DNA from 3 places in the Pseudomonas sp. TMW22091 genome. Region 1 is predicted to be linked to each of the others. Evidence: riboswitches for the same ligand, from Rfam matches in the RefSeq annotation. Region 1 holds a riboswitch; each other region holds the start of a gene.
The links. Region 1 has a riboswitch for cobalamin ahead of EQV93_RS06780 (ABC transporter substrate-binding protein). Riboswitches for the same ligand answer to the same signal wherever they lie in the genome.
Positions count from the first base shown of each region.

Region 2: linked by a shared signal. The riboswitch ahead of cobW (cobalamin biosynthesis protein CobW) and the one ahead of EQV93_RS06780 (ABC transporter substrate-binding protein) in region 1 are both predicted to bind cobalamin.
Region 3: linked by a shared signal. The riboswitch ahead of cobO (cob(I)yrinic acid a,c-diamide adenosyltransferase) and the one ahead of EQV93_RS06780 (ABC transporter substrate-binding protein) in region 1 are both predicted to bind cobalamin.

Region 1 covers NZ_SCFI01000003.1:50,227-57,279, reverse strand. Annotated here, with positions in the region: gene EQV93_RS06805 (GNAT family N-acetyltransferase) at 1-390, shown strand, start outside; gene EQV93_RS06800 (OprD family porin) at 395-1,738, opposite strand; gene EQV93_RS06795 (pseudoazurin) at 1,735-2,175, opposite strand; gene EQV93_RS06790 (ABC transporter ATP-binding protein) at 2,197-2,973, opposite strand; gene EQV93_RS06785 (FecCD family ABC transporter permease) at 2,970-3,971, opposite strand; gene EQV93_RS06780 (ABC transporter substrate-binding protein) at 3,983-4,996, opposite strand; cobalamin riboswitch at 5,143-5,336, opposite strand; gene EQV93_RS06775 (DUF1624 domain-containing protein) at 5,369-6,532, opposite strand; gene EQV93_RS06770 (MFS transporter) at 6,729-7,053, shown strand, end outside.
Region 2 covers NZ_SCFI01000015.1:50,010-57,062, reverse strand. Annotated here, with positions in the region: gene EQV93_RS20905 (PEP-utilizing enzyme) at 1-1,344, shown strand, start outside; partial or broken gene EQV93_RS20900 (precorrin-6A synthase (deacetylating)) at 1,631-1,768, shown strand; gene EQV93_RS20895 (acyltransferase family protein) at 1,870-3,858, shown strand; gene EQV93_RS20890 (glycosyltransferase) at 3,849-5,144, opposite strand; cobalamin riboswitch at 5,243-5,441, shown strand; gene cobW (cobalamin biosynthesis protein CobW) at 5,535-6,605, shown strand; gene cobN (cobaltochelatase subunit CobN) at 6,609-7,053, shown strand, end outside.
Region 3 covers NZ_SCFI01000001.1:63,269-70,321, reverse strand. Annotated here, with positions in the region: gene EQV93_RS00320 (hypothetical protein) at 1-4,503, opposite strand, end outside; cobalamin riboswitch at 4,718-4,962, shown strand; gene cobO (cob(I)yrinic acid a,c-diamide adenosyltransferase) at 5,045-5,656, shown strand; gene EQV93_RS00310 (cobyrinate a,c-diamide synthase) at 5,667-6,980, shown strand; gene bluB (5,6-dimethylbenzimidazole synthase) at 6,977-7,053, shown strand, end outside.

The DNA of each region.
Region 1 (7,053 bases):
ATGCCTGCCGATCTGGCTCATTTTGAACAGACCTATCTTCAGGGCGAGGGCTGCTTTCTGATTGCGCGTCAGAGGGGTCGCATCGTCGCCTCGATTGGCTATGTGCCCTATGACCATCGTTTCGCACAACTGGATTACCGAGGTCTCAAGGTGGTTGAGGTGGTGCGCTTGTTTGTGCTCCCGCAGTGTCGCCGTTCAGGGGTAGCGAGAGCGCTCTACGATGCATTGAAAGCCCGTGCAGTCGAGGCCGAAGTCGAGCTGATGTATCTGCACACCCACCCGTTTCTGCCTGGCGCCATCGAGTTCTGGCGTCGACAGGGTTTTACCGTAACGGATGTAGAGGACGATCCGCTCTGGCAAACGACCCATATGCAGTGCCGTTTGCCATAGCCCGTCAGAAACGGCCGGTTAGCGGGTATTCAATGGCCAGGCGAATCTGGTCCGTGTCCAGTTCCGCTTGCGCGGTATTACCTCGATGAACGTTGTGCCGCAGTGAAATGACGGCCCCCTTGGCGCTACCGCTTTGCACCACATAACGCGCCTCCAGATCACGTTCCCAGTGTTTGCCATCCTTGCCATAACCTAAATACGCATAGCCGCCTTTGGGGTCTACATGGCTGCCGTCGATATGGCTGCCACGCACATAGGCTGCGCTGAACACCAGCCCGGGCAGGCCCCACGGGGTCATGGCCAGGTCGTAGCGAGCTTGCCACGATTGCTCGTTTGGCCCGTTGAAGTCAGACAATTGCACGGCATTGGTGATAAAAATTGCGCCCCGTGTCACGTAGTCAAATGGCGTGTCGCCGTGCACTTTCTGGTAGCCGAGGCTGAAGTTATGTGGGCCGTGGGCGTAGGTGCCAAGCAAACTCCAGGTGGTGTTGTCGATAGTGCCTGACAACGCCTTGCCTTCATCGGTGGTGCGATACAGGTTCAGATTCAGCGAAAGGGACTGGTTGTCATTGATGGCCTGACTGAACACGGTGCCCAGGTACTGCTGGTTCCAGGTGTCTTCATAACGAGACGTGTACAGGCTGGCCGTAAGATTCTTGGCCGGGGTGTAGACCACTCCGGCAAGGTCAAATGCATCACCTTTTGGCCCGTTCGAATAGTTCACCACAAAGCCCTGATTGTGGCTGCTGGCGTTGCGGTCAGTGCTCTCGGTAAAGTGCCCGCCAACCATTTTCAGGGCATTGAACTCGTTGCTGGTAACAAATACGCCGGTGGCTGTCTCGGGCAGCAGACGGCTGTCGGACGAGCTGAACACCGGGGTTTTGACGCGCTGCTCACCGTAAGACACCACCGTGTTGGACAAGCGCAGCTTGACCGCTGCGCCGCCCCGGCCGTAATTGTCTTTGGGGTAGCCGTCGTTATCCAGCCCCAGCAGACGGGCCTTGCCCGCACGGCCGCCACCGCTGTCCAGTTTTAGTGCCAGATAGCCGTGAGCATCAATACCGACACCGATAAGCCCTTGGGTAAAACCTGATTGCAGAGTGCCCATTAATCCGTAGGCCCATTCCTCGGCATACCCGTTGCGCTCGGAGCGTGGCTTGTAGGCATTGCGTGAGCCACTGTTGCGGGCACCGTGGCGATATTCGCGATGGTCATACACCGTGCGGTTTAGCACGCCCCAGGTGCTGTCTTCGATAAAACCCTTGGCTTGCTCCTGTGCCGACTCAGCCAATGCCAAGGGGCTGGCAAGGGTCAGCAGTAGCGCGGAGCGTGAGTAGAGGCCGGTCATTGAGCCGCCTGCTGTTTATGCAATGCAGCGGTCATGCGGTCCAGTGCACGCTTGGGCAGGGTTGCGGGCAGTTGGGGGGCTTGCGCGGCCGGTTCGCCGACCTGAATCAGCATCACCATGCCCATGGCCAGGTGCGGAATGCATTGGATGCCATAAAGCCCCGGGACGGTAAAAGTCTGTTCAATTTCCTCGTTTATTTTGCCTTTGAACGCTTGCGCCCCTTCAGGCAGTAGCTCCGGCAAAGTGGCGGCGTTATGGCCGCTCTGTGTGGCGACGAACTTGACGGTATCGCCGGGCGCTATCTGTAAGTAATCCGGCTCATAGACCATGCCGGCTGTTGCGCTACGGGTGAGCATTTTCACTTCATGGGTTTGGGCCAACGCAGATGAACAGAGCAGGGCAGCACTCAACAGCACAACAAGGGAAGAAATACGCATCGTGGTTTATCCATAAAAGGTTCAAGAGGGGCGCAAACGCAGAATCTTGGCCCCGTCAAAAGGGTCCGTTAAATAATGGGCGTGCACGCCAAATGTGGCGTGCACGCGTTGAGGGGTCAGCACATCACAGGGTTTGCCCAGAGCCACCAGATGCCCCCGTTCCAGCACCGCCACCCGGTCGCAACTCAGTGCCTGGTTAAGGTCATGGAGAGCGATCAGTGTGGTGACGGACAACGTCTGCACGGTCTTTAAAATAGTCAGTTGATGCAGGATGTCCAAATGGTTGGTGGGTTCGTCCAGCAGCAGAATGTGCGGGCGCTGGGCCAAGGCCCGGGCAATGTGAACGCGCTGACGCTCGCCGCCCGAAAGATCGCGCCAAATCCGCTTGCGCAGGTGGCTAACATCCACATCGCGCAGCGCTTGCTCGACGATGGCAGTGTCTTCGACCGACCAGGGGCGCAGCGCCGACAGCCAAGGTGTGCGGCCCAGTGCAACGGCATCGAACACACTCAGCGCGTCGTGGGTATCGGCCTGTTGCTCGACCACGGCCAGTTGCTGCGCAATACACCGCCGGGCCATTGCCCGCAGTGGCTGTCCGTTCAACAGCACCTGGCCCTGACTGGCTGGCCGTAGATTGGCCAGCAGCTTGATCAGGGTCGATTTACCCGAACCGTTCGGGCCGACAATGCCCAGCGTCTCGCCAGCGCGAACCTTCAGATTGATACCCTTTAGCAGCACGCAATCGCGCACCGCGTAACTCAGGTCGTGGCAACTCAGCACCGTACGCTCATCCGTCATCGGGCACTCCTGCGGCCTATCAGTATCAACGCAAACACCGGTGCGCCCACCAGTGCGGTGACGACACCGACGGGGATCACCTGCCCCTTGATCAGGGTGCGCGAAAGAATGTCTGCCGCGATCAGAAACAAGGCGCCACCCAGTGCGCTGGCAGGCAACAGCCGGCCATGGCCCGTGCCCAACAGCAGGCGCGCTGCGTGGGGGATTACCAGGCCGACGAAACCGATGGAGCCGACAATGGACACCATCACGGCCGTGATCAGCGCCGCACAGCTGATCAGCAGGAACTGCACGCGGCGCACCGGGATACCCAGTGAGGCGGCGGAATCACTGCCAAAGGCAAAAGCATCCAGCGCCCGGCGATGCCACAGGCACACCGCCAGCCCGGCCACAGCCACGGGTACGGCCAGCCACACCGAAGGCCAGCGCACGCCGCTGAGATTGCCCAGTAACCAGAACATAATGCCGCGCGCCTGTTCGGCACTGGCCGATTTGGTGATCAGAAAAGCGGTGATGGCGTTGAACAGTTGTGAGCCCGCGATGCCAGCCAGGATGATTTGGCCGGTTCCGCTGGCGGGGCCGCTGGCACGGGCCAGCAAAACCACCAGTGAAAAAGCGGCTATGGCGCCAGCAAATGCCCCCACCGACAAGCTGATCGCCCCGGCACCCAAGCCCAGTAAGGCAATCAATACTGCACCGGTTGAAGCGCCGGCAGAAATGCCGAGCAGATAGGGATCGGCCAGAGGGTTGCGCAACAGTGACTGCAGCACCACCCCGCAGGTGGCCAGCCCGGCACCGCAGGCGGCCGCGACCAGCGCACGGGTCAGTCGGTAGTTCCACACAATGCCTTCATCGATCGGGTCCAACACGTACCCGGCGCCCCACATCTTGTTGGCCAGCACTCGTACAACCACGCCCGGCTCAATGGCGGTTTCACCAATGGCTACCCCGGCAAGGATGGCCAGCACCAGCATCGCCAGGGACGCACACCAAGGCATCAACCTCACACTCATTGGGCCGCGTTGCTGTTATGAATAGCGTTTGCCAGTGTTTCAAATCCATCAAACAGTCGCAGGCTGGCCTGCATGGCGTCAGCATCGAGAATGATGATGCGATTGTTTTTGACCGCATCCATGTTGCGAGTCACTGGATCAGAGCGCAGGAATTCGAGCTTTTTCTGATAGTCGTCCGCGGGGAAGCGACGGCGATCCATGCGTGCAATGACCACAAAAGTCGGGTTGGCCTTGGCCAGGGTTTCCCAGCCAACCGTTGGCCATTCCTCGTCGGACTCCACCACATTGCGCACGCCCAGCGTATTGAGCATAAAGTCAGGGATGCCCTTGCGACCCGCCACATAGGGGTCGATGTCGAGGTCTGCGCTGGAAAACCAGAACAGCGCGCTGGTGTGCTTCAGGTCTTTGCCCTTGATCGAAGCCAGGGATCTTTCCAGACGCGCGTTGAGCACTGCGTTAAGTTCTTCACCGCGATCCTGTACATCGAAAATCTGCGCCAACTGACTGATGCTTTTGTACAGGCTGTCGATACGGAAGGGTTGCAGGCGTGTGCCATCAGCACCGACCAGATTGTCTTTGCCTTCGCAATCCGAGGGCATCAAATAGGTCGGGATATTCAGCTCATGAAACTGCTCGCGAGTGCCGACCACGCCTTGTGGGCCGACCATCCACTCCAACTGCACGGCGACCAGTTCAGGGCGCTTGCCAATCACTGCTTCGAAACTGGGGTCGTTGTCTGCCAGCCGCTCAACCTTGTCGTTCTGGGCCTTGTACTGGTCAGAGACGTCGTTGAACCATAGAGATGTGCCGACCAGCTTGTCGCCCAACCCCAAGGCATAGAGCATTTCAGTCCCGGCCTGGCCGATGGTCACGGCGCGTTGCGGGGCATGCTGAAATGTCAGCGCGGTGGCACAGTTTTCTATCGTCAGTGGATAGTGGGTGGGGGCGGCCTGAGCCAGGGCAGGCACGCCCAAGGCGGTGGCAAGTGCGGCAACGCGGAACAGCAGCATGATGCAATCTCCATTTGGATCGTACACAGAGCGGGAGCGTACGGCCTGGAAACACATCGTTGAGCACGGATTTTTCAGCCGGGCAAGGACGGTCAAGTGAATGACACGCGCAGCAAAGATGTCCTTCCCGGGCACCCCGCCGGTCAGTAGGTGTTGCTGTGCCGGCAGGTCTCCTGACTGATGCTTCATCGCCCGGCTCCAACCTTCCCGGGGGTGACCCAGTGGCGTTCAAGGAGCAGGCTCAGCACCTACAGTTGCGGGGGCAGTTCCGTTTGGCGCTTTGACAGCACCTCGGATTCCCTTTTAATCCCGTTGGGGGACCGGCGGCGGCATGTTAGACGAACACGTCGCGGATAGGGGAAAAACTCATTGTCAGAAGTATTTCAGCCATGACACATCTCGACGCCGGTTTTTGAGTGCTGCAAACCAGCGCACGGGCACGTAAAGCGCCGCAGCCAGCAACACAGCCATCAGCCAGACGGTGACGATACTGTCGAATCCAAAGTAACTGCCCTGATTAAGACCGAACACCGCGACGCCGATCAGATAAATCATTTTCAAGGCGTATAGATGGAGCAGGTAAAAGAACATGGGCGCCGCTCCAAACACCGCGAGGGTGCGAACCCAGGCACGTTGCTGCGCTCGCTCAAAGGCCAGTAACAGCAGCAGGCCTGCACCCAGCGTCAATGCCAGGAACAGCAGGGAAGGCGGGTACTTGGTGATGTTGAAGAAGCTCATCAGGGTGGCCAGCCAGTGTTCGTGGTTCACCCACGCAGCCTCGCCATACCCATTGAATAATCGCAACAGCACAAAGCCGAGCAGGGCGCCCAGACCTGCCCGCAACAGGTATTGTTGACGCTGGCTGGCCGAGGCGCTGCGTGCGAACCACGGGCCCATGCAGTACCCCAACGTGATCACACCTATCCATGGCAATAGCGGGTACGACGTGCGCAGTCGCAGGTTCTGCGAGAACTCGATCCAGCCGCGATCATGCAGCATCGCCCACGGCACATGCAGGGCTGAACCCTGCGGGAAATGGACTGAATCGAGCAGGTTGTGCCCGCCAATAATGATCAACGCCACTAGCAACAGCAGAGGGCGCGGCAACCATACCAGCGCCGCCAAAGCCATCATGCTGACGCCAATGGCCCAGATCACTTGCAGGTAAATCACTGTGGGGGGGAATTGAAAGGTCCAGGCGAAGTTGACCAGCGTGAACTCCAGCACCACCAGAAACAGCCCGCGCTTGAACAGAAAGGCCGAAACGTCGCGAGTGCCCTGATATTTTTCGCCGAACAGGTACGCCGAAAGGCCCGTCAGCAACACGAATACTGGCGCGCACAGATGAGCGAGGGTGCGGCTGAAAAACAGGCCGGGGTCGGTGAGTTCAATGTTCATCGGGTCTGCGACCTGGCGATGTAAAAAGAATGTTTCGCGCACATGGTCCAACAGCATAAACAGGATCACCAACCCGCGAAGGGCGTCGATGGACAGCAAGCGCTGGCTTGAAGGCGGGGCATGGAGAGTGGTTGTCATTAGAGGGTCACAAACAAGGGGAAGGCGGAAAGACTGTTACCTTATAACATCTCAGATGCGATTGTCATCCCGTTATCAGCGATGCAGGAAATGGATAGCGATGCGCAGAAATCGGCTAGAGGCATGCAAACCCCCTCCCTATGCTGCTTAAACCTGCACGTGCAGCGACCACAATAAAAACAAGAGTGACGACGCCATGCGAGAGATAGACGTTCATCAGGTGATTGATAACGCACGTTTTAGCCGCTTCCACGGCTCAGTGGTGGCGCTGTGTGCGCTGCTACTGATTTTTGATGGCTACGACCTGCTCATTTTCGGCGTGGTGCTCCCGTCCATCATGCTGGAATGGGGGCTAACCCCCTTGCAAGCGGGTGCACTGGGCAGTTATGCGCTGTTCGGGATGATGTTCGGGGCATTAGTGTTCGGCACGCTGGCCGACAAAATCGGGCGCAAAAAAGGCATCGCGATTTGCTTCTTGCTGTTTTCCACCGCCACCTTGGTCAATGGTTTTGCCAGCAATC
Region 2 (7,053 bases), on a different contig from region 1:
GATGGTCAGGTGAGTCCCGAGCGTGCAATCATTTCCCGCCTCGGCGCCTCCTGGAGCAGCGACACCTTCAAGCCTTCACTCGGCTTGACCGCTGACCTGTTGTGGCGCTTTCTGCAAGACGTTTTGCGGGTCTTTCACTATGTGCCTGGCGACGTTGAATGGGCCTGGGACGGTACGAAGCTGTGGCTGTTGCAATACCGGCCGATCAGCGACTACGGTTGGCGTCGTCACCTGACGGCCGCCAACATCGCAGAAATCCTGCCACCACAACCGAGCGTTTTCGTGGAGTACGCCCAGCGACGTGCGGCGGCGAGTATTCCGGCGATCATGGCGCGTTGGGATTCGCGGGTGTTGCAGGATAACGAACCGTTCACCGCTGTGTTTGACGGCGCGTCGTACATCAACAATGATCTGTTTCTCGCCCGATTGGCCGACTGGGGGATCTCTGCCAGCAGCTACGCCGGTGAAGTCGGCGGCGCGACCCCGCATCTACCTTGGCGACCGCTGCGAATGCTGCGCTCGCTGCCGTTGTTCCTGCGTATGCAGCGTATCGCGCGCGGGCATTTGCTGACGTTAGAAAAGCGCTTGCGCCGTTTTGACGATGAACTGTCCGAGCTGATCGCCCAAGGCGCTGACGGCCAACAACTGGCCGACTGGTTCACCCGGTTTTATGTGTTCGTGGTGCAAGGCAACTTGTGCATCGCCACCTCACTGGCCAGCAGCGGCGGCGACCTGCTGGGCCGGCCGCCGACGGCTTATGACGACCTTGATAACAGCCCGCATCGACTGCCCTGGGAAACCGATCCGGCCAAGCCGCGCCCGGCCCCAACGGATCTGCCATTACAGGCCTTCCCCCAATGGCCGGGGTTTATCCGCTTAGCCCATTCGGCCGGCTTGCCGGGCCTGCGTGGTTACTACCTTCAAGTGCGCGAATGGTATCGCGACAACCTGATGCGGATCTTTTTTCGCCTGCACCACGCCATGCCGATGGCGGATCGAGCGCATTGGTTTGCGCCTCATCCAGACATTCGCAGCCGCGACGGCAGCTTCTGGCAGGACGGTCGCGAAGGCACCGAACAAGCCACCGGTTTCATGATCTATCCGGGGCAGGTGCAAGGGGTTCTGGGCGACGACATTTTACTCGAAGACACCCTCGATCCGGGGCAACATGCACACTACCAAGCGGCGCGGGCGGTGATTGCGCGGATGGGCGGGCGCTTGTCCCACGGCTCGACGTTGTTGCGCGAGTTGCGAAAACCTTCAGCGATACTGCCTCAAGTAGATGTGGCGTGGTTAGGGTGTGAGGTGCTTTATCGCGATGGTGAGTTGACGTTGGTGAAGTAGGGGGCTATCCGTCCGAGCATCACGCATTGCGTAACTAAACCGGTTGCCACTTATGTGGCAGCAGCTGCGCAATATCACTCGACCGCTGCTCTCGGTACCGGCACGCATGGCGATCCTGACGTTAAGGGTAATTGCGTCCGCACAAAAGGTGGACACAATCAACTCAAGCGACGGTGTCAGGAAGGTTTGCCTGGACGGTTACAGAGCTAGGGCAAAGCCTTTGGAATCTGGCATCACGCACACGCGATGACGGACAAGACCGAATCTATGCAGTGCTTAATCAAATGGCACCGACGATGAAATCCTGATTGCCGGCAAGTTGGCGGACGTGTGTGAAGCGATCAAAACAGCCCGTGAGCAAGGCCGTCAGCGCAAAGGCTGGATGATGGATACCTACCTACTGCGGCGCCGGCGAGCAGTTTGACTTATCTCCTACAAACTAATCAGACCCTAATGACGGTGCTGATTCAAAAAAAGGCATAGCTTTCGTTTTCCGTATCCGCATTGAAAAACGGAAAACATCTTATGCAACGTACCTCTGTGACTTATGTGCCGGCAATAGACGGGCTGCGTGCCATCGCGGTGCTTGCAGTCATCGTGTTTCACGCCGGCTTCCTCGATTTCCTGCCGGGCGGCTTTACCGGCGTTGATCTTTTTTTTGTCATCTCCGGTTATGTCATCAGCCAGTCGCTTGCAGAGCGCAGGCATTTGAAATTCGGCGAGTATCTGCGCGACTTTTACCGCAGGCGCTGCCTGCGCATATTGCCTGCGTTACTGGTCATGCTGTTGACCAGTTTCGTGCTGTCAGCGCTGTTTATGCCGCAGTTCTGGCTCAGCGACCAGATTAACTACACAGGGTTCGCTGTCTTTGCGGGTATCAGCAACGTGGTGCTGGCCCGCCATGGCAATGCTTACTTTTCGCCGGGCACCGAGCTCAACCCTTATACACACACATGGTCACTTGGCGTTGAGGAACAGTTCTATGTGGTGTTCCCCGTGCTGTTTTTCCTGTGGCTTCGCTATAGAAATAAGACGCCTGTGGTGTGGACTCTTCTACCGGCTCTGGCCATTGCCTCTCTCATCATCTGTGCCATCCAGACCCCGGCAGACGCGCATTCAGCCTTTTATCTGTTGCCCGGCCGTTTTTGGGAGCTGGCCGCCGGGGCCATGCTTTATCAAGGGATTGAAGCCTGGCGCGGCACGCTGCGCTCCAGTGGTATCGTCAATGCCATGCTGCTGTGCGGGCTGGGCTTGCTTGCCAGCGGTTTTATATTGGCCACACCCCTTCATTTTCCATTCCCGATGGCCATTGTCACGGTATTGGGCGCGGTGTTGACGATAGCCGGGCTTGCACTGCCTGCACCCGAGTACACCTCGACCCTGCAGCGCCTGCTGCAAGTGCCGTGGTTGACGTATATGGGACGCTTGTCTTTCTCACTTTATCTGTGGCACTGGCCCGTGCTCGTGTTATTGAGATGGACCACCGGGACGCAGCTTGTTGTTGTTCAACTCCTTTATCCGTTGGTGGTTTTTGTACTGGCCGCAGTGTCTTATCACTGGATCGAGCTACCCGTGCGCACTGCCAGCTGTCTCTGGTTGCGCACGCCGTGGCGGACTTTCGGGCTTGCCCTGTGCACCCTTGTCCTGTTCGGCGGCAGCGCGTTTTGGGTCACGCATAACACAGAGCGGCTGTCCTTGAGCCAGACCCGCGACACCTATACCTGGTATGCCTATAAGCATTACCCGCGAGAGCCCTTTAACAGAATAAATGACGCCCGGGTGCGTGGGCGTCAGCTGTTTGTGATTGGGGATTCCCATGCATCGGCCTATCGCACTCTGCTCAATAATGTCGCCATCAAGCTGGGCATTAAAGTGGTGGTGTACGAGCAGGGCGGCTGTGGTGTGGTGACCCTGCAGGATGCCGACCCGGCCAACTGTGCCCGCGGTCGTGAAGCGGACTTCAAGGATATTGAAGCCCGGGCCAAGCCGGGAGACATTGTTTTTTTGGCGTCACTGCGGATGCCGGAACTGCAAGACCGGGACTGGGCCCTTGGCCAGACCGCGGTCATCAGTCAGATGCTGAAGGAGCAAACCCCTGCGAGGCTTGCCGCCGCAAAAACTTCTGCTGAAGCCGATTTGGCAAGGTTAGAGGCCATCAATGTACATGTCCTGATAGATGCGCCAAAACCCCTGTTCAAATCACCGCCCAATCGCTGTTCTGACTGGTTCAACCGCATGAATCCGGTGTGCTCTCAAGGCATGACGGTAGGACGTGAACCTCTTTTACGTTTACGTGAAGCGCAAATGAAGCTTTTGGCGGCGTTAACGCGTGAGCATCCGGGCCTGACAGTCTGGGACCCATTCCCTTTGCTGTGCCCGGGTACTCAGTGTTCGGCCTTTGATCCATTGGGCAAGCCGATGTTTTTCGACTCCAATCATCTCAGCGGTAATGGAAACCGCGTGCTTGAGCCTTCCTTCACTCAAGTGTTGCTGCACATCTGGGATCAATCCTGAAGGCGGTTTTTGGCTTCGATCCACTGCGACATGTATTGCGTACTTTTATGCTGGTGGTGTCGCAGCATGGCCCCGGTGAAGTTGTTGCGCCGGTGCTGTTCAAGCTCGGCGCGGCAGGCTTTGATGCGTTCAACCAGCGCCGGGCCGTGGCTCGACTGCAAGTACCGCTCAGCCAGCAGCTTCTGCCCGTGTTGTTGGGCCTGCTGCCAGGCCTGCGGGTTTTGGTAGAGGTCAACCGCGGCGGCAGCAATCGCGCTGGCGCTCTGTTCAATGGCCCCGGCCCACGGCAAGTCGCCGTGCATGCCTTCAGCGCCGACCGGCGTGGTCACATTGGGTGTGCCGCAGAGCATGGCATCGGCAATTTTGCCTTTGATCCCTGCGCCAAACCGCAACGGCGCCATGCAAACGCGGGCGTTACTCATGACGGCCAGCGCATCTTCGGCCCAGTTGAGCACGTGAAACCCTTGGGCCGGGTTGTGCAGGGCGGTGGCTTTGGGTGGGGTGTAGGCACCATAGACATGCAGTTGCGCGGTGGGCAGTTGCTGGCGAATCAAGGGCCAGATATGGGTCTTCATCCATAACACCGCGTCCCAGTTCGGCGCGTGGCGGAAGTTGCCAATACTCAGGAAGTGCTGACGCTGTTCATAGGGCACGTAGGTCTGCGGCACGTGGTCGACCATCAGCGGGCACCAGTGCAACAATGCTTTGGGGACGTTGAAGTGCTCCACCAGCAAGTCGATTTCGTACTCGGAAATCATCAGGTTGAGGTCGCTGCGGTAAATCGCGGCCACTTCTCGCTGGGCCAGATCCGCATCCGCTATGTGCTCATAGGTTTCGCGGGGGGCCGGGGCGAACAGGCTGCTGAAGTCATCTTGCTCGGGATTGTGCTTGAGCCGTGCCTTGAGCTGTTGCTGGCGGGCGTCACGCAGGCTTTGCAGGTCGGAGGTTTCAAGCACGCGCAATGCACCCGGGCAGTGTTTCTCGACCCTCCAGCCAAACTGCTCTTCCATCATGAAACGGTCGAACAGCACGATGTCGGGGGCCAGTTCAGTGATAAAAGCGTCAAAGCTGCTGTTATTCAGCTCGATGTTCACTTCATCGATGCCCAGTGTGGCCAGATCGGCCTTGTGTTCACCAATCCCTGCCGGGCTGCTGAAGGTGATGTGCCAGCCTTCCTGCAAAAAGCTCTCGATAATCTGCATCATGTGCCCACCCGCCGCCGAGGAGCGTGGTTCGGGCCACACGTAGCCAATGATCAGGACGCGGGTTTGCGGGGTGGACGGCATGGACAGATCCTTGAAGCGCAGAGGACGAAAAAAGGCGGCAATTAGAACACAACGCGCCCCTCGATACCGACTGGCATTGACCTGTTACATGGCACTGCGTAGCCTTGCGCTTTCGAGGTTCTTCGCACTGCGAAGCTAAGAAGGGAACGCGGTATGCCGCGGCTGCCCCCGCAACTGTAAACGGTCGATTACTGTGCAATGCCACTGCGTCATACGCGGGAAGGCGCAGAGTAGGGCTCAGCCTTTGGCTGACGCCCAGCCGTAAGCCAGGAGACCTGCCTCGTGACAGATTTTTACTTCAACCGGGCGGGGTGATCCGGTGGCGAAAACCCGTGTGCCCAGGCCCGCGATGTCGTCCCGTATGCCCGCCGCTTTGCCAAAGGGCATCCGATGAAAACACTGGCCAAAACTCCCGTCACGATCGTCACCGGCTTTCTCGGCTCGGGCAAAACCACCTTGCTGCGCCATATGCTGGACAACGCTCAAGGCCGTCGCATTGCCGTGATCGTCAATGAATTCGGCGAGTTGGGCATCGACGGTGAAATCCTCAAGCAATGCTCCATCGGTTGTACCGAAGAAGAGGCCAACGGTCGGGTCTATGAACTGGCCAACGGTTGCTTGTGCTGCACCGTGCAGGAAGAGTTCTTCCCGGTGATGCGCGAGCTGGTTGCCCGCCGTGGGGATATCGACCATATCCTGATCGAAACCTCTGGCCTGGCCCTGCCAAAACCTTTGGTGCAAGCCTTCCAGTGGCCGGAAATCCGCAGCGCCTGCACGGTAGATGCCGTGATCACCGTGGTCGACAGCCCGGCCGTGGCGGCCGGTACATTCGCGGCCTTCCCGGATCAAGTCGATGCCCAGCGCAAACTTGACCCAAATCTTGACCACGAATCGCCTCTGCACGAACTGTTTGCTGACCAACTGGCCAGTGCTGACCTGGTGATCCTCAACAAGGCCGATCTGATCAGCCCTGAAGACCTGGCCAAGGTGCGCGCCGAAGTCGCTGAAGAACTGCCACCGGCGGTTAAAATCATTGAGGCCAGCAGCGGTCGCTTGCCACTGGATGTATTGCTGGGGCTGGGCGCGGGTTCTGAAGACCATATTGATGGCCGTCACAGCCACCATGACCATCATCACGATGGCGATGATGACCACGACGATCACGACCACGATGCGTTTGATTCCATCTCCATCGAACTGCCGCAAGCCGAAGAGCGCCTGTTGATGGACGCCTTGACCGCGCTGGTGGTTAAGCACGGCATTCTGCGGGTCAAGGGTTTCGCCGCGATCCCGGGCAAGCCGATGCGGTTGCTGATTCAGGGCGTGGGCACACGTTTTGACAAACACTTCGACCGTGCCTGGGGCGCCGATGAGGCGCGCAACACCAAGCTGGTATTGATCGGTCAAGACCTTGACGCCGCATTGCTCGAATCCACCTTGCGTACAGCGTTGAGCGTATAAGCCATGCATTTGCTCAGGACTCAGCCCGGTGGCTTTGTATCGGACGATAACATTGCCGATTTAGGCCAGACACCCGCCGAGCTGGTGATCCTGTGCAGTGGCGATTCAAGCCTGGCACTGCTGGCCGAAGCGGCGCAGCAGTTGCCTGAAGATTATCCAAGCCTGCGTTTGGCCAACCCCATGCAGGTGCAAAACCATGCCTCGGTCGACCTTTATGTCGATCAGGTGCTGCAACACGCCAAGGTGATACTGCTGTCATTGCACGGTGGTATTGGCTACTGGCGCTATGGCATTGAGCGCCTCGTGCAGCTGGCGGAACGCGGCGTTACGTTGATTCTGGTACCGGGCGATGATCGTCCCGACCCGGAACTCAGCGGTCTGAGCACCGTGCCGGCCGAACAGGGCGAACGGCTTTGGCATTTTTTGCGTCAGGGCGGGCGGCATAACG
Region 3 (7,053 bases), on a different contig from region 1:
AAATTCTTTAGTTTCTTTTATTGCTTCTGGAAGGACTCCTGTTTTACCTAAGACGAACCTTATATTGCCTCCTATATCGGCTGGCTCATATTTCCAAGTTTCCGTGTAGTTGATTTTTATCGTGTCTGTCAATTTTGGATGTTTGAAAAAGTCGGTGCCCGTTTGTTTATCAATAACAGCGTTATCCAATTCCTCTTGTAGAATGCTTAAAGGGTGAGGTATTTTTATCTTTTGTGCAGCTGCAGTAACCTCGTAGAGGTGAGCTACGACTTTGCGAGCGGCAACGTTCGTTTTAATCATGTCTTCCAACAGCGGATCATCGAGCGTTAGTCCAGGGGGATCAGTGATGAGAGTGTAGTCTGAGTTTTTGATGAGCTGATGGCCCTCCGTAATAAATTCCAGGAACGTCATGGATGTTTGTTTCTTAACGCCAAAGCGATATTCCTCAAAGGTAATAATTGAATCTGGGGTCATAACTTTCAATTGCGGATGGGCGCTAATACGGTTGCTGAAATCTTCGTGCCCCCACATTTTAGTGGCCAAGGCCTTCACGGCATTACTGAGGGTGGGTGTTGAAGTGGCAGCTGTTTTAATGGCCGTATCGCCACGCATGTAATCGTCATGAAACTCTGGTGTGGCCAAAGACTTTTGCCAACTTTCAGTGTGGTGAGTTGGCCATGTCACTTCGGGCTTAATATTCAAGCCAGAGGATTTTTCTGACTCTGTCAGGTAGCGACGGCGGATGTAGTCATCGAGGGGTATTTTTTTGTACTTGAAAGTGGTTGCATCTGTATAAACTTTAACGGTGACCACATCCGTTGATTTCGGGCGGATAAGATCTTTGGATTTATCATCTGGTGTCACAAGGCTATTCAACGCTTTATTTTTGCTCCATTGGCCTGGCGTGTAATCGCCACTGCCACTGTTTAGTTCGTTGACAACTTCAGCTGTGCGTGCCTGTGATCCTTCGAAAATGAAGGGGTCGACACAATTTAAACTGATCATTCGCTGCTTTGCTCTTCCATTAAAGAAGTCAATTAGATCAGCCTGGCCTCTGTAAATTATAGGCTTGCTTGGATTGTCAGGGTCAATCTTGGAAAAAGAGAAATTAACTTTTTGGTAAGGATCGAAATTATTCCAGACGCGGTTCACAGCTTTAGGATAATAGGCCTTCATTTCTTCTAATTTATTAAGTGCATAGAGATTGGCTTTAATATACTCACGCTTCGTTTCAATAACGAGCTCCGTCGGAAGGCTATTACTGAATGATGCGAATTGCTGTTCAATACGATTTAATTCCTTTTGTTTTTTATCGATTTCAGATTCAGGGGCTTCTTCCTCTTTTATACGGGATATGTCTTGTTTTATTTTATCTATAGACCTCATGAGCAGAGTAAGTCGGTTTCGGTTTTGGTTTCGATCTTGAGTGAGTGGCTCAGTCTTTGTGTCGTCATCATTAGCGCGTAAATCAGTATTGCCAGTGGGGTTTACCGATCTTTTTGTACGAGGAGTTCTGTCTGTGTTGGCTGCAGGTGACGATGAAGAATCCTCATGGGTATCAGTTTCTAGGGGCTGAGCATCGGTGTCTTCAATCTTCACATCCATGTCGTTGGCAAGATCATCAATTGCCTGCATATCGAACGAAGGCGTATTTGATGACTCAGGTATGTTTTCAACGGGAGAGAAATATTGTTGGGTTTGAGCTAAATAGTGCGTTTTAAGCAGCATAAAAGGCTGTTCAATACCTGCCGAGACTAAGTTTAAGTTCATTCTTTTTTTAGCTTGCTCAAGGTATTCTTCGTTAAATTTTCCGCCCTTATAAAAGCCACTCAAGGTTAAAGCTCCCGACAAGGCGGTAATGGCTGCGGAAGGGAGTACACTGGTGAACAACCTGAAGGCTAATTTTCCGGCTTCAAGTTTGAGGAATTTTTTGATAGCCGATTGTGGGTTTTCACCGACTCGGGTGGCTTGTCCAAGACCCCGTATAACTAAGCCGATGGTCAAAGGCGCCAGTAAGACTTTTAAATAAGCCATACGGGGGCTCAACAGATTTCTATTGGGGTGTATTGAGACTAAACGTTCCAGTGTGCGGGCACTGTCTTGCGCCGTAGCCGATACCATGCCGAGAAGTAAATTATAGTTAAACTTCTTGGCGCCCCATTCATGCAAATATTGTTTTATTTTAGGGTGTTGATTCAAGATGGCTTCGAGGGATGCAGGCCATGATATGTCGTCGTTCTCTGCGTCCTTTACAGCCATTTTAATCCATTTGCCGAGCACTTTCCCTTGGCTGTCTTCAGGGGTAGTCAGGTCTGATTGTAATTTGCTAAGCATCTGCTCTACTGCGCCATCAATATCCGAATCTGTACCAGGATTGTTTTTCAAATAGGCGGCTTTCTCTGAAGCAATAAATTCACCAATGTCTTTCGCCAGAAGCCCTCGGTGTGAATAATTATGCAGTGCAGAACCTGTCATTTGAGTCAGCGCAAGTTTTATTGTGGCCTTAACGTCGCGGGTTTTATTCTCCACATTCTTAAGCGCTGAAATCATCACCTCTAGTTGAGTTTCTTTTTCAGTTGGCAGCTTTGCAGTATTCATAAGGTCTGTCGCGGCTTCGAATAAGAGCTTCGCGGCGGGTTTGATAGTGTTTGAAAGTGAAATCAGTTTGCGCTCGGCCCCACGCTTGTATCGTGGGTCTATATCCGCCAGCGTAGCATCCATTAAAGCCTTGAACGCTTCATCAGACGTGTGCGTCTGTACGTGCGGTGCTACACGCAGCGCTGCTGTTTTAGCCTCTTCCAGCGTTGAAATACTCTTCTCTTTGTCTTTGAGTTTAGAATTTGATTCGAGGCTTTTTTTTGTTAAGGCCTCTCTTTCTATTTCCATGACGGCTTGAATAGCGTGCTGAGTCAAAACGTTAAGTTGTTGTTCTAGTGGCGTGGCCAATTTAAAGTCCCGACTTAGTGTGTTGGGAAGTTTTTTTATCTCGCTGTCTGTGGGCTCTTGTTTTTTTTCTAAGGCTTTTACTGTTTTACTCGCTTCATGCGCGGAGGCCAGCATTTTCTGTGTGACCACAAGAAGATCTTGTGTCGCGGCCAGTATTTCGAGCGGCGTGACACTCAGTGTGGCATCAAAATTAATACTGTCTTCACTTGAGGGGGTTACTGATTCTCCCCAGTTTTTTAATGCACTTAGTCCTAATATCTGAAGGCTGTAAACGCCCCTTTTTGCCAGTGAAGGCAACTTGGTGCGTGTGTAGTCAAGCGTATCGTGGGAGGCATCTCCTACCGTTGATATCACTCTTTCTACGATACCTTCCTCCATCAGTTCAATGGTTGATTTTAATAATGAGCCTGTTTTTTTACCCATTGTATAAGCGGCTCTTATCAATTTATTGCTGGTGCTTTCAGATTTTTTTAGGGCGTATTGGGCTTTGTCAAAATCAGCAGCAGCACTTTTCAATGCACGGCCCGATTCTGAAAATAGTTCCGGAATAATGTATTGTATTGCTCGCGAACTTTGTGTTTTTTCTTTGAGTGTTGGAAGTTTGTGCAGTGAGTAATTAAATGCTTTTTGTGCAGCTTTAGTGGCCTGCTTTGACTTTTCTTCTAAGGTAATAAAACGTTCTGATTTGTGAAGCTTCACTTTTTTCAGCAGCAGGGTGTCGAGTTCATTATTAAATGCCACAGTCCCATGGTTGAAGGCGTGCTCAACGGATGCGTCTACCTTTTCGGAAAACGCAGTATCAGCTTTGTCCAGTGAGCCCAGCATGTGTTCTATTATTAGAACAGCCGATGTCTTTTTGAGGGTTTCACGTTGTTCATGTTCATATTCCTCCCAATAAGCCAATGTGTCGTTGTGTGTGGTTTGCAGCGACTTTGCTGCCTGTTCAAGGGCGTTAATGGTTTTATTCAAAGCCATTAACGTCTCATTCATCGATGCTTCTTGAACTGACTTCCATTCTTGCTCGGAAATAACGGCTATCCGATTGGCGAAGTGTAAGATGTCAAGCAGAGTAGGGTGACCATGGAAAATGGATAATGCTGTAGTGACGGTTTGAATAAGTGCCTCAATTTTAGAGCGCTTGATAATGGCTTCGTCGGGGATCTTGTTTTTATTGATTTTGTTGTATTCGCGCCACTGTTCTAATTTTGGCTTAATATTTTCCTGAAGGTGCGCCGCAAAGGTCGATGTTGTAGGCGTTTGAGGCGTTTGAGGCGCTTGCAGGGCAGGCACTTCGTTTTGCGTTGTATCTATCTCATTGGCGAAGTCTGAATCTTCAGTGAATACCTCTGTGGGGCCAGGTACTGCGGCTTGTGAATGGGGTGTCATCGCTAACACATTAACCGGATAAATTCCTGTTGTCGGACCCGTTCTCTTAGATCCTTCAGTCAACAGGGGGGTGTCCAACGACTGGCCTAAATCTGTTAAGGTTTTGAAACGCTTTAAGGTTGAGCCCTCGGAAGAGTTTTCATTATTAGAGCTAACCTTCGAGTCTTTCATTGGTGATCCTCTTGATCATCAATGCAAGCGACGATCACGGGAGATAAGGATTCCGGGTCAACTTTCTCTGACATAGGCTTGATCTAAGAGATAATTCCTACGTTCTTTTTAAACTGTAGCTGACAACTAATCTGGCGCGTGTATTACGTCGGAAATCTCGTTTTAGGTTGGGGTGTCCATGGCTTCAATTGACGCTCCACCCCCAACCCTCTAACCTTCGCGGCTTGTTTCAGGTGCTCTGCAACCCTTGGTTGGCCGAGTGAAACAGGGAAGCCGGTGAAGGTGACTGTGAAAGCCACAGCCATCACGATCCCGGCGCTGCCCCCGCAACGGTAAATGAGTGAAAACTGCACAAAGTGCCACTGTGAACAGTCACGGGAAGGCGTGCGGTCAAGGGTTGTTCTATTAATGAGCGACCCGCTTGTGAGCCCGGAGACCGGCCTGATTCATCCAGCACTCTCGCGGCGGGCGATGCAGTGTGATTTGTGACCAATTTCCCCCGCCTCCCGTTTGCTTAATTCAGCCCCAACGGAGAGCTGCCATGAATGAATCCCCTGAACGTGATGAACGTCATCTGGCGCGTATGCTGCGCAAAAAAGCAGTTATGGATGAGCGCATTGCCAGCTCGCCAAACGAATGCGGCTTGCTGCTGGTATTGACCGGCAATGGCAAAGGTAAAAGCAGCTCAGCATTTGGCATGCTGGCTCGGGCTATGGGTCACGGGATGCAGTGCGGCGTGGTGCAGTTCATCAAGGGCCGCAACAGCACCGGCGAGGAAATTTTCTTCCGCCGCTTCCCTGAGCAAGTGCGGTATCACGTTATGGGCGAAGGTTTTACCTGGGAAACCCAGGACCGCCAGCGTGACATCGCTGCCGCCGAGGCTGCGTGGGAAGTGTCCCGCGAAATGCTGCGCAATCCGGCCATCGGACTGGTGGTGCTGGATGAACTGAATATTGCGCTCAAGCACGGTTATCTCGACCTTGAGCAAGTATTGAGCGACCTGCAAGCCCGGCCGCCGATGCAGCATGTACTGGTCACAGGCCGTGGCGCTAAACCTGAACTGATTGATCTGGCCGATACGGTGACTGAAATGGGCGTGATCAAACACGCTTTTCAGTCCGGTATCAAAGCCCAGAAAGGCATCGAATTGTGAGTGTTGAAGCATGAGAGAGTCGCGTCATTGCCCGGCGGTATTGATCGCCGCACCGGCTTCCGGTCAGGGCAAGACCACCGTTACCGCCGCCTTGGCCCGTTTGCATCGCAATCAGGGGCGTAAGGTTCGAGTATTTAAATGTGGCCCGGATTTTCTCGACCCGATGATCCTTGAGCGTGCCAGTGGTGCGCCGGTGTATCAGGTGGATTTGTGGATGGTGGGTGCAGAGGAAAGCCGCCGTCTGTTATGGGAAGCCGCTGGTGAGGCCGACTTGATCCTGATCGAAGGCGTGATGGGGCTGTTCGACGGCACGCCTTCAAGTGCCGATCTGGCCCGGCATTTCGGGGTGCCGGTGTTGGGTGTGATTGATGGTACGGCCATGGCCCAGACCTTTGGGGCTTTGGCTTTGGGGCTGGCGCGTTATCAACCTGACTTGCCTTTTGCCGGGGTGCTGGCCAACCGGGTGGGTACGGTGCGCCATGCGCAATTGCTGGAAGGCAGTTTGACTGAGGGTTTGCGTTGGTATGGCGCGCTGTCCCGAGAGACCGGCATTGAATTGCCTAGTCGTCATTTGGGCTTGGTACAAGCCAGCGAGCTGAATGACCTGGATGCCCGCCTTGACGCGGCGGCCAATGCCTTGGCCAGTACCTGCGAGGTAGCGCTGCCACCCGCGGTGACGTTTGATGCGCCTGAACCTGTTGCTGTTGAGCCTCTGTTGGCGGGTGTGCGTATTGCGGTAGCCCGTGACGAAGCATTTGCCTTCACTTATGGCGCAAGCTTGGCGTTATTGCGAGAAATGGGCGCTCAATTGCTGTTCTTCTCACCGATTCGCGATACTCAATTGCCGGAAGCGGACAGTCTGTATTTACCCGGCGGCTATCCCGAGTTGCATCACCTTGAGCTGTCGCGCAATCACCCGATGCTGGAAGCCATTCGGGCCCACCATGCCAGCGGCAAGCCTTTGCTGGCTGAATGCGGTGGCATGCTTTATCTGCTCAATGCCCTGACCGACGTAGAGGGCCAGCGTGCTGAGCTGGTGGGGTTGCTGGCCGGTGAGGCAACCATGCAAAAACGTCTGGCGGCGTTGGCATTGCAAGCCGTCGAACTGCCTGAAGGGCTGCTGCGTGGTCATACCTACCATCACTCGCTGACCAGTACCGAACTTGAACCCATTGCCCGGGGCTTGAGCCCCAATGGCGGGCGCGGCGCTGAAGCGGTGTATCGCGATGGGCGCATGACTGCGTCTTATGTGCACTTTTACTTTCCGTCCAATCCCCAGGCCATTGCCGCGTTGTTTGCGCCATGCGCCGTGAAGGTGTCATGAGCAACAATGCATTTAGCCCCCTAGAGCGGGCTGCTGTTTACCGAGCCATTGCCGAGCGCCGCGATATGCGCCA